DNA from 4 places in the Endozoicomonas montiporae CL-33 genome. Region 1 is predicted to be linked to each of the others. Evidence: predicted binding sites of a transcription regulator. Region 1 holds the regulator's gene; each other region holds the start of a gene.
The links. Region 1 encodes sigma-54, which starts transcription at its own class of promoters, with help from an activator protein. Its sites were predicted from a motif close to TGGCACNNNNNTTGCTNT; they were not measured.

Region 1 (2,206 bases):
ATATTCTGTGATTATAATCCGGTGACACGGAACGCAACTCAAAACGACAATGTGCATAAGTCAGTCGGTGGAGCTTATCCTTGGGAGCCTGTCGGGCAAACCCCTTTCCACCCGGCATAAAAAATGCTCAACGTTTGAAGTAAACAGCCATAAGCTGAGAATACCGCCCTATCTTAGCTATGAGAAGTCGCCATGAAAGTGGTTCATCATGCATCAGCGGTGTTTTTTTAAAGTAAAGGTACACGGTTGCCCTATGAAGCCCTCTCTACAGCTTAAAATGGGTCAGCAGTTGACGATGACACCGCAACTGCAGCAAGCCATTCGCCTGTTACAGCTTTCAACTCTGGATCTGCAACAGGAAATCCAGGAAGTACTGGAATCCAACCCGATGCTGGAAAGCGAAGAGGCCATTCTGGATCAGGAACGCCGTGACCAGGAAGCCAGCAACGCCAACGAAGGTGAACAGCTGGTTGACCTTAACGCCCAGGAGCCACCATCCCCTTCCGAGTCTCAGGAGCCGGAATGGTCCGAAAGCATTCCGAACGATTTGCCCGTAGATTCCGGTTGGGAAGAAGTCTACTCCAGCATGCCGGCCAGCAGTGATGATGAATTTGACCCGCTGACCCGCTCGCGCACCACCGAATCTCTGCAGGAATACCTGCAATGGCAGCTAAACCTGACACCCACCACTGATACCGACCGCCTGCTGGGAGAAACACTGATCGAAGCGATCAACCCCGATGGCTATCTCACAAACTCGCTGGAAGATATTTTCCAGAGCCTGACTTTAAATCCGGCATTAGCTGAGCTTGATTTTGATGAACTCAAAGTCATGCAGCGACGCATTCAGCAATTTGATCCCGTTGGTTGCGGTAGTGAAAACCTGAAAGAGTGTCTGTCCGTTCAACTGGCACAACTGCCTTCCCAAACACCCTTTATTCACGAAGCCCAAAAGCTTATTGACCACTATCTGGAAGCCCTTGGCAGTCGGGATTACAGCCAGATAATGCGTCGCACGCGGATGAAGGAGCACCAGCTCAAGGAAGCCCTCAGCCTGATTCAGAGCCTCAACCCCAAGCCGGGCTCCGAAGTAGACCAGAGCGAACCGGAATACATCACTCCGGATATTTCCGTTCGCAAAGTCAAAGAGCGCTGGGTCGTTGAGCTGAATTCAGAGTCACTGCCACGTCTGCGCATCAACAACAGTTATGCGTCACTGGTTCAGCGGGCCAACAGCAGCCGGGACAACCAGTTCATGAAGAACCAGCTGCAGGAAGCGCGCTGGTTTCTGAAAAACCTGCAAAGCCGCAACGACACGCTGCTCAAAGTAGCGACCAAAATCGTCAATTTTCAGCAAGACTTTCTGGAACAGGGCGACGAGGCCATGAAACCTCTGGTTCTGGCCGATATTGCGGAAGCAGTGGAGATGCATGAATCCACCATATCCAGGGTAACAACCCAGAAGTACATGCATACCCCTCGCGGTGTTTATGAACTGAAGTATTTCTTCTCCAGCCATGTCAGCACCGACAGCGGCGGAGAGTGTTCCTCAACAGCCATCAGGGCACTGATCAAAAAACTGGTTCAGGATGAAAATCCGGGGAAGCCGCTCAGCGATAACAAAATTGCCGGTCTTCTCGGGGAACAGGGCATAAAGGTTGCACGACGAACCATTGCCAAGTATCGGGAATCCATGCACATCCCGCCTTCAAATGAACGCAAGTGCCTAGTGTAAACAATGCCAGATATTTCTCACCGTTTTATCAGGACGCAAACCCTCAAGCCTCTGAGCTTAAGGCAAAAATCCTGTATTTTTTTGCTTCAGAGCAGCAACAATGTCGTGAACGGTGATAGAATCTAAACAGACCAGTTCGAGAATCCCGGGAACTGGCCACTGTCTCCAAACGGGATCAGCAGGAGAGCGTTACATGCAAGTCAACATCAGTGGACATCATGTAGAGGTGACTCAAGCTCTGAAAGACTACGTCACTAAAAAACTCGACCGCCTGGCAGCTCACTTCGATAATATCACCAATGTACAGGTCACCCTGAGCGTAGAAAAACTACTGCATAAGGCCGAAGCCGTCCTGCACATACGTGGAGCTGACATCAATGCGACCGCTGAATCCGATGACATGTACGCGGCTATTGACGATTTGTCAGACAAAGTCGACCGACAGCTGGTAAAACACAAGGAAAAGACGCT
Region 2 (2,206 bases), 430 kb from region 1:
TAGGCGTGGGCAACGTTGTGTACGGCGTACTTCAGAATCTGAACTTCGTCAGCTTTTTTCACCAGCGTGTTGAATTTAACACCGATTTCACACTGACCGGCGGTGCCGACTTCGTGGTGGTGTACTTCAACGTCCAGACCCTGATCTTCCATGGCCTGACACATTTTGGCACGCAGGTCGTGCAGGGAATCGACCGGAGGAACCGGGAAATAACCGCCTTTAACCTTTGGACGGTGGCCTGTGTTGCCGTCGGCAAAGGTGGCGTTGCTGGCCCAGTGCGCTTCTTCAGAGTTGATTTCGTAAGCAGCACCGGAAATGTCTACTTTCCACTTAACGTCATCAAAGACGAAGAACTCTGGCTCAGGGCCAAAGAAAGCAGTATCAGCAATGCCGGTGGACTTCAGGTACTCTTCCGCACGCTTGGCAACGGAACGAGGGTCGCGCTCATAGCCCTGCATGGTGGCAGGTTCAATGATGTCGCAACGGATGTTCAGGGTGGTTTCGTCGGTGAAAGGATCGATTACAGAGCTGCTGTCATCTGGCATCAGGATCATGTCGGATTCGTTGATGCCTTTCCAACCTGCAATGGAGGAGCCGTCGAACATTTTACCCAGTTCGAAGAACTCGCCGTCTACTTCACTGATTGGCATGGAAACGTGCTGTTCCTTACCTTTAGTGTCGGTGAAGCGCAGGTCAACCCATTTAACGTCGTGATCCTTGATCAGGTTCAGGGTCTTGGACATTTATTATTTCCTCCAGAGGACTTAGCTCAAAACTGAGAGCATCGCTTTTGGCTCTGATCTTCAACGTCAATCTTCAACGTCAATATTGTTGAGTCGATTGAATGATCTTCCGCCGGGCTCAATGGTGGCCACAGGTGTGACTGATCTGCATCTGGAAAAGCAAACGGCGTGCCAGCTTTCCAAAGTGCTGTTTCATGCCCTCTTGTGCAGCTGTGTTGAAGGATTTAGCAGTGAAATCCTGTCTATATGCACTAAAAGTAAACATGGCAAACGGTTCTTATGCACTAATTTGATGCACAGTTGGATTATTTGAGTCCGGTTGGTGCATGTACCAGTGTAAAAAAGCCGGGATGGCCTGCTTTTCTGTTCCCGATGGCAGGCGGCAGTCAGTGTATCGTGAAACTGCGCTGACTACTAATGCTTGCAGGTATTTATCTCCGGTGGTGCTGGTGGTAGAAGACAGAGACCAGAAAATTTTGGGGGATGTGTCACAACCGCGTGTTTCTGTATAATTCCGGCACTTTTCTCTCTATTTTTTCTCAAAACATTGCTGTCAGGTTGCAGTAAGCTTTAAGTACTCGGCCATACGGAATCGAATATTTCTGGCTTATTGGGCAGGTGCTCTGCAAGGCGCAACGGCGGGAGCATAGCAAGCTATGTGACCAGAGTTGCAACGCAGTCAGAGCACCTGAACAATGAGTCAGAAAATATGATTTCGTATGGTTGAGTACTTAATCACCTTACTCTCATCATCCTAACCCGAATATTTCATAAATTTGCTGCCAACTGTCAACAGCCCATGGAAATAGTGCTTTTTTACCAAAAATGCTTCGGACACATCAGTCCGAAGCCATTGCAGGTACAAGCGAGAGTTTTCAAGGGATGTAGCAATAGCGCATGCATTTTATGAAATATTCGGGCTAAAGAGTGCCTGCGGCATGATCACGGTAGTCCAGAACCATGAAGTTCATCATTAAGCTGTTTCCGGAAATTACGATTAAAAGTACTCCGGTGCGCAAGCGTTTTATTAAAGTGCTGCGAAAGAATATTCGTGCCATCCTCAAGCGTTCTGATGCGGGTGTTGATGTTCGTGGCACCTGGGACTTTATTGAGGTAACGACCTCGTCTGATGACCCTGTTCTGCTGGCTGAAACGAAAGATCATTTGAGCCATATTCCCGGCATTGCTTACTGGATGCAGGTGACGGAATACCCTCTGACCACCATTGATGACATTCTGGAGAAAGCCCTGCCAGCTTTTCGTGAACGACTGACAGGCAAAACCTTCCGTGTGACCTGCGCCAGACAGGGTTCCCATGATTTCCAGTCTATTGATGTGGAAAAGCAGGTGGGTGGTGGCCTGAATGTTCAGACTGAAGCGGCCGGTGTAAAACTTAAGAATCCGGATGTGACGGTAAAAATTGAGATCAAGCGTGACCGCTATTTCCTCGAGACTGCCCGTGG
Region 3 (2,206 bases), 320 kb from region 1:
TAACGTTATTCACGTGTCTAACAAGGTCGATCCGGAAGCGGACATCGGTATCATTAACATCGAGCTGGCCATGGCGGATCTGGAGAGCTGCGAGAAGCAACATCAGCGTGTTGTTCGCGTTGCCAAGAGTGGAGACAAAGAAGCCGTTGCCCAGAAAGCCCTGCTGGAAAAGCTGATTCCGCATCTGGAAGAAGGTCTTCCGGTTCGCTCCCTGACGCTGGATGATAATGAAAAAGCTCTGGCGCGCATGTTCCACCTGTTGACCACCAAGCCGACCATGTACATTGCCAATGTCGATGAAGACGGTTTTGAAGATAACCCTTATCTGGATAAAGTACGCGAAATCGCTGAACAGGAAGGTGCAGTAGTTGTACCTGTGTGCAACAAGCTGGAAGCCGAAATTTCCGAGCTGGAAGACGATGAGCGCGATGAGTTCCTGCAGGATCTTGGTATGGAAGAGCCGGGGCTGGATCGCGTCATTCGTGCAGGTTACGAGCTGCTGAATCTGCAGACTTACTTCACGGCCGGTGTGAAAGAAGTGCGTGCATGGACGGTTAAAGTAGGCGCTACTGCACCTCAGGCGGCGGGTGTGATCCACACCGATTTTGAGCGTGGTTTTATCCGTGCTGAAGTCACCTCTTACGACGATTTTATCGAGTACAATGGTGAGCAGGGAGCAAAGGAAGCGGGTCGTCTGCGTCTGGAAGGTAAAGAGTACATCGTTAAAGACGGCGATGTCATGCATTTCCGTTTTAACGTTTAAAACGGCTATCGTTTTGAAGGTTAAAACGTTTTAAAGAGAAAGAGTCAGCAGTGCTGACTCTTTTGCCATAGGCAGGTTAACCAGATATTGTGTCCGGTCAGGCACTCTTCCGGGTGGTTACCACGCTGTCCTCGGTACCAAAGGTATTCGGTACATAAGCATCCGCCTTGTAGTCGTTTTCCCAGGTTTCACCATCCAGCAAGTATTTGAAACGGAAGGTGGAATCTTTTGGCAGGCGGACTTTGGTACGGAATACCTTGTCCTTTTTGACATAGTTCATTTTTCGTGGGTGCCACTCGTTGAATTCACCGGCGAGCTCCACGGATTTAATGTCATCTCTGGAGAACTCAAAAGTAACTTCAGCTTCGCTTTTTGTTTTAAAAAACTTCTTTTTTAGCATTAAAAATCCCCTATCGAGCAAGTCAGACAAGTGTTGCCTGTTGGTTGGCTGCACTTCCCCAAATCGGGTCCCCGAAGTACAGAAAAAACAGGAAACTCCAGTATGATACTTGAATATTCAGGCTTTGTGTCAAAGCATAATTTTTTGTTGGCTTAGTGATAATTCGCATGCTCCTTTTGATTGATGATTAAATATTCAGTGGCTGTTTAATTAAGCAAGTCCTGTGCCGTGGTCATTGGGTTAATTTGGTTTTAAATGAAAAAAAATGATTTGATCGGCTATAAATAACAGCTTCAAACAAAATGAAACAGAATGGGTTTTGGAATGGAACTGTTGTTTATCATCTTCATTTCGATAGCATTTTTAATTTACGGCGTGCGGCATTTAAAAACGGTCAATCAATTTTCGGTGTTTGCTCTGGATCGAAATGCATTTGGCTCGTTTGCGATTTATTGCACCTTGTTGGCCAGTGGTGTTGGAGCCGGGCTCTTAATGGGAGCAGCGGAAAAGTCTTATGCTTCTGGCTGGTTTTATACCATTGCCTGCATGGGTTTTACGTTTCAGCTGATCCTGTCGGGCTGGCTGGTTCCGCGGATATTCAAATGGCGAGACTGTTTGTCGTCCGGTGAAATACTGGGTAAAGCATTTGGTGGCCGGGATGTGCGTTTAATTGCCGGAGTGCTCTGGTTGCTGTTCTGTATGGGAATTGTCAGCGCACAGGTGGTAGCGATGCAGAGAGTCTCTGCCATGTTGCTTCCCGCTGACTGGCACTTTGCGGCGGCAATGCTGTTGAGTGTGACGGTCATTCTCTATAGCTGTCTGGGTGGTGTCCGCTCAGTGGTGATTACCGATATTATTCAGGCAGTTCTGTTATTGAGTGCCATGCTGGCGGTGGTTGTCTGGGGTGTGCACCTGACAGGTGGCTGGCAGCCATTTTATGATCACAATATTGATAATCTTCACAGCTTGATAGATGGCAATACTTCCCTTCTGGGAATGGGGCTGCTGTTTATGGTGTTCTTTCTGGGTGATGCGCTGATTCC
Region 4 (2,206 bases), 2.1 Mb from region 1:
TCCTGGTACTGCAACTGGGTCAACAACATTTGCAGAAATGCTTCACTGTCCAGTCCCATGGAAGCATTTGCAGAGCCCACGGCCACAACACCGAGTAGTAAGCCAGCAGTGATCTGACGAGCTTGTTTAATAAAACCAGCCATCACTGCCCCAGACTCAGCAGGCGCTCCTGCATACGACGGGCGTTGCTCATCACTTCAACGCTGGTCTGATAGTTACGGGTGGCGCTCATCATATCGGCCATCTCCGCCACCACATTGACATTCGGGTAGAAAACATTGCCGTCTTCATTCGCCAGCGGGTTATTAGGCTCATAACGCATCAGAGGGTCTGCCTGACTTTGCAGCACCTCCCGGACTTCTACCTGACTGCCCAGCTCCATCTGTGCTGACCGCATCACTTCGGAAAACACCGGACGACGGGCTTTGTATACTGCGTCCGGTGAAGCGGCTGCAGTTTCGGCATTGGCCATGTTGCTGGCAATGGTATTGAGTCGCAGGGTCTGGGCATTCAGGCTGGACCCGGCAATGTCGTAAATACTATTCAGGGACATAAACGATTACTTACTTCCAATCGATCCGGCGCTTATCACTGACCATTAATGGCGCGCTGCAGACCTTTCATTTTCATGTTCAAAAACGCAAAGCTGGTCTGAAACTCCATACTGTTGCGCATGTAGGCAGCCTGTTCGACGCCCAGTTCTACCGAGTTGCCATCACTTGAAGGCTGTCGAATATCCCGCTCAACCACTGAGGCTTCCTGCTCTGTACCCGGCAAAGTAATATGACGGCTACTGGTCTGCTGCAACCGCATCTGAGCCTGTTGCTGCCCGAGAATATGATCAAAACTCAGGTCTTTTGCCTGATAGCCCGGCGTATCAACGTTGGCAATATTGCTTGCCAGCACCTCTGCCCGCCGGGTTCGATATTGCAATGTGTCGGGCAATACACCCAACGCACTCTCAAAGTTAATAGCCATGTCAGCCTCGGATAGACAATCTTGCTTGGGAAATCGGTTCCGGTTTAACGATGCATTTGCAGCGATTTGATATAACCAGCGTTCATTAAAAGCAATCGTTATGCCAAAAAGCCACCTCTACGTACATAACCCTATCCAGAACACCACCAGGCTCGGCAAACACCCACTGAAAAAATAATTTGCTTACTCTGCAGCTATGTAAATCCACTCAATAGCCATTCTCTGCAATACTGGTATCATCCGATGAAAGTCAGCCCATCATTGGCTGACCAAACACAAACCCGCATAATGAATAAACAGCGGAAATCTATTTCCCCTTTTGCACAAACACCATGACATTCCGCATAAACATTCAGGTTCACGACAATAACAAACGCCTTTTTTTTACGACTAAAGCCGTACAGCTGACCCGTATAGTGATGCTGATCGCAGCCATTGCCGCCCCCACTTGCCCGGCGTTCGCTGAAACCAGCAAAAAACAAGAAGAAGAGCAACAACAGCAACAACTGAACCGTTGGGTTTACGAGGCTCTGGAAGAAAAGGCACAGACTCTTACCCATACGATCACTAACAGCCATTACGACATCAGCCTGAACAGCCTGCCAACCCTTCCCTTTGCCCATTGCGAGTCAAAACCCGACATTACTTTTTTGACTGCAATGGAGGCCGGCAGTCAGCGAATCAAAGTAGAATGCGCCACACCCAACCGCTGGTCGCTTTACGCCAGAGGGCACATCAGCCTGTTTGTACCGGTGCTGGTTGCAACGCGCACATTAAACCGGGGCGACCCGATCAACGATAACGACGTTACACTGAGGGAAATGGACATCAGCCAGCTGCGCCGGGGTTATTTCATCAACACGGATCACTTTGCCAACCAACAACTGAGCCGAAGAGTTCGGGCAGGGGACGTGCTGACGCCACATTCGCTGCAGGAAGCCCACCTGATTCGACGGGGCGACCGCATTGCCATCGTTGCCAGCAACGACAACTTCACCATCAGCATGCCCGGCGAGGCGCTGGAAGATGGGCGACTGAACCAGCAGATCAGGGTTCGCAACCTTTCCAGCGGCAAAACGGTTCGTGGCATGGTTTCCGGAAACAATGAAGTGAAAGTGCTGTAATAACAATCGCGCTTAATATTTCCGCAAACCGGTCGTTTCCGGAAACAGGCAATGACGAAAAACGGCACATCCGATCTGTCTGTTTTTTGAGACAACCCCATGCA

Region 2: the regulator sigma-54 is predicted to act here: its motif matches at 900-917, upstream of glnA (glutamate--ammonia ligase).
Region 3: the regulator sigma-54 is predicted to act here: its motif matches at 1,375-1,392, upstream of EZMO1_RS19460 (isoamylase early set domain-containing protein).
Region 4: the regulator sigma-54 is predicted to act here: its motif matches at 1,067-1,084, upstream of flgB (flagellar basal body rod protein FlgB).

The regions. Positions count from the first base shown of each region.
Region 1 is NZ_CP013251.1:4,570,315-4,572,520, forward strand. Features, by position in the region: gene EZMO1_RS20970 (RNA polymerase factor sigma-54) at 254-1,735, shown strand; gene hpf (ribosome hibernation-promoting factor, HPF/YfiA family) at 1,929-2,206, shown strand, end outside.
Region 2 is NZ_CP013251.1:5,001,119-5,003,324, reverse strand. Features, by position in the region: gene glnA (glutamate--ammonia ligase) at 1-743, opposite strand, end outside; gene thiI (tRNA uracil 4-sulfurtransferase ThiI) at 1,704-2,206, shown strand, end outside.
Region 3 is NZ_CP013251.1:4,253,569-4,255,774, reverse strand. Features, by position in the region: gene ychF (redox-regulated ATPase YchF) at 1-763, shown strand, start outside; gene EZMO1_RS19460 (isoamylase early set domain-containing protein) at 861-1,163, opposite strand; gene EZMO1_RS19455 (sodium:solute symporter family protein) at 1,476-2,206, shown strand, end outside.
Region 4 is NZ_CP013251.1:2,507,882-2,510,087, reverse strand. Features, by position in the region: gene EZMO1_RS11455 (flagellar hook assembly protein FlgD) at 1-143, opposite strand, end outside; gene flgC (flagellar basal body rod protein FlgC) at 143-553, opposite strand; gene flgB (flagellar basal body rod protein FlgB) at 589-978, opposite strand; gene flgA (flagellar basal body P-ring formation chaperone FlgA) at 1,311-2,102, shown strand.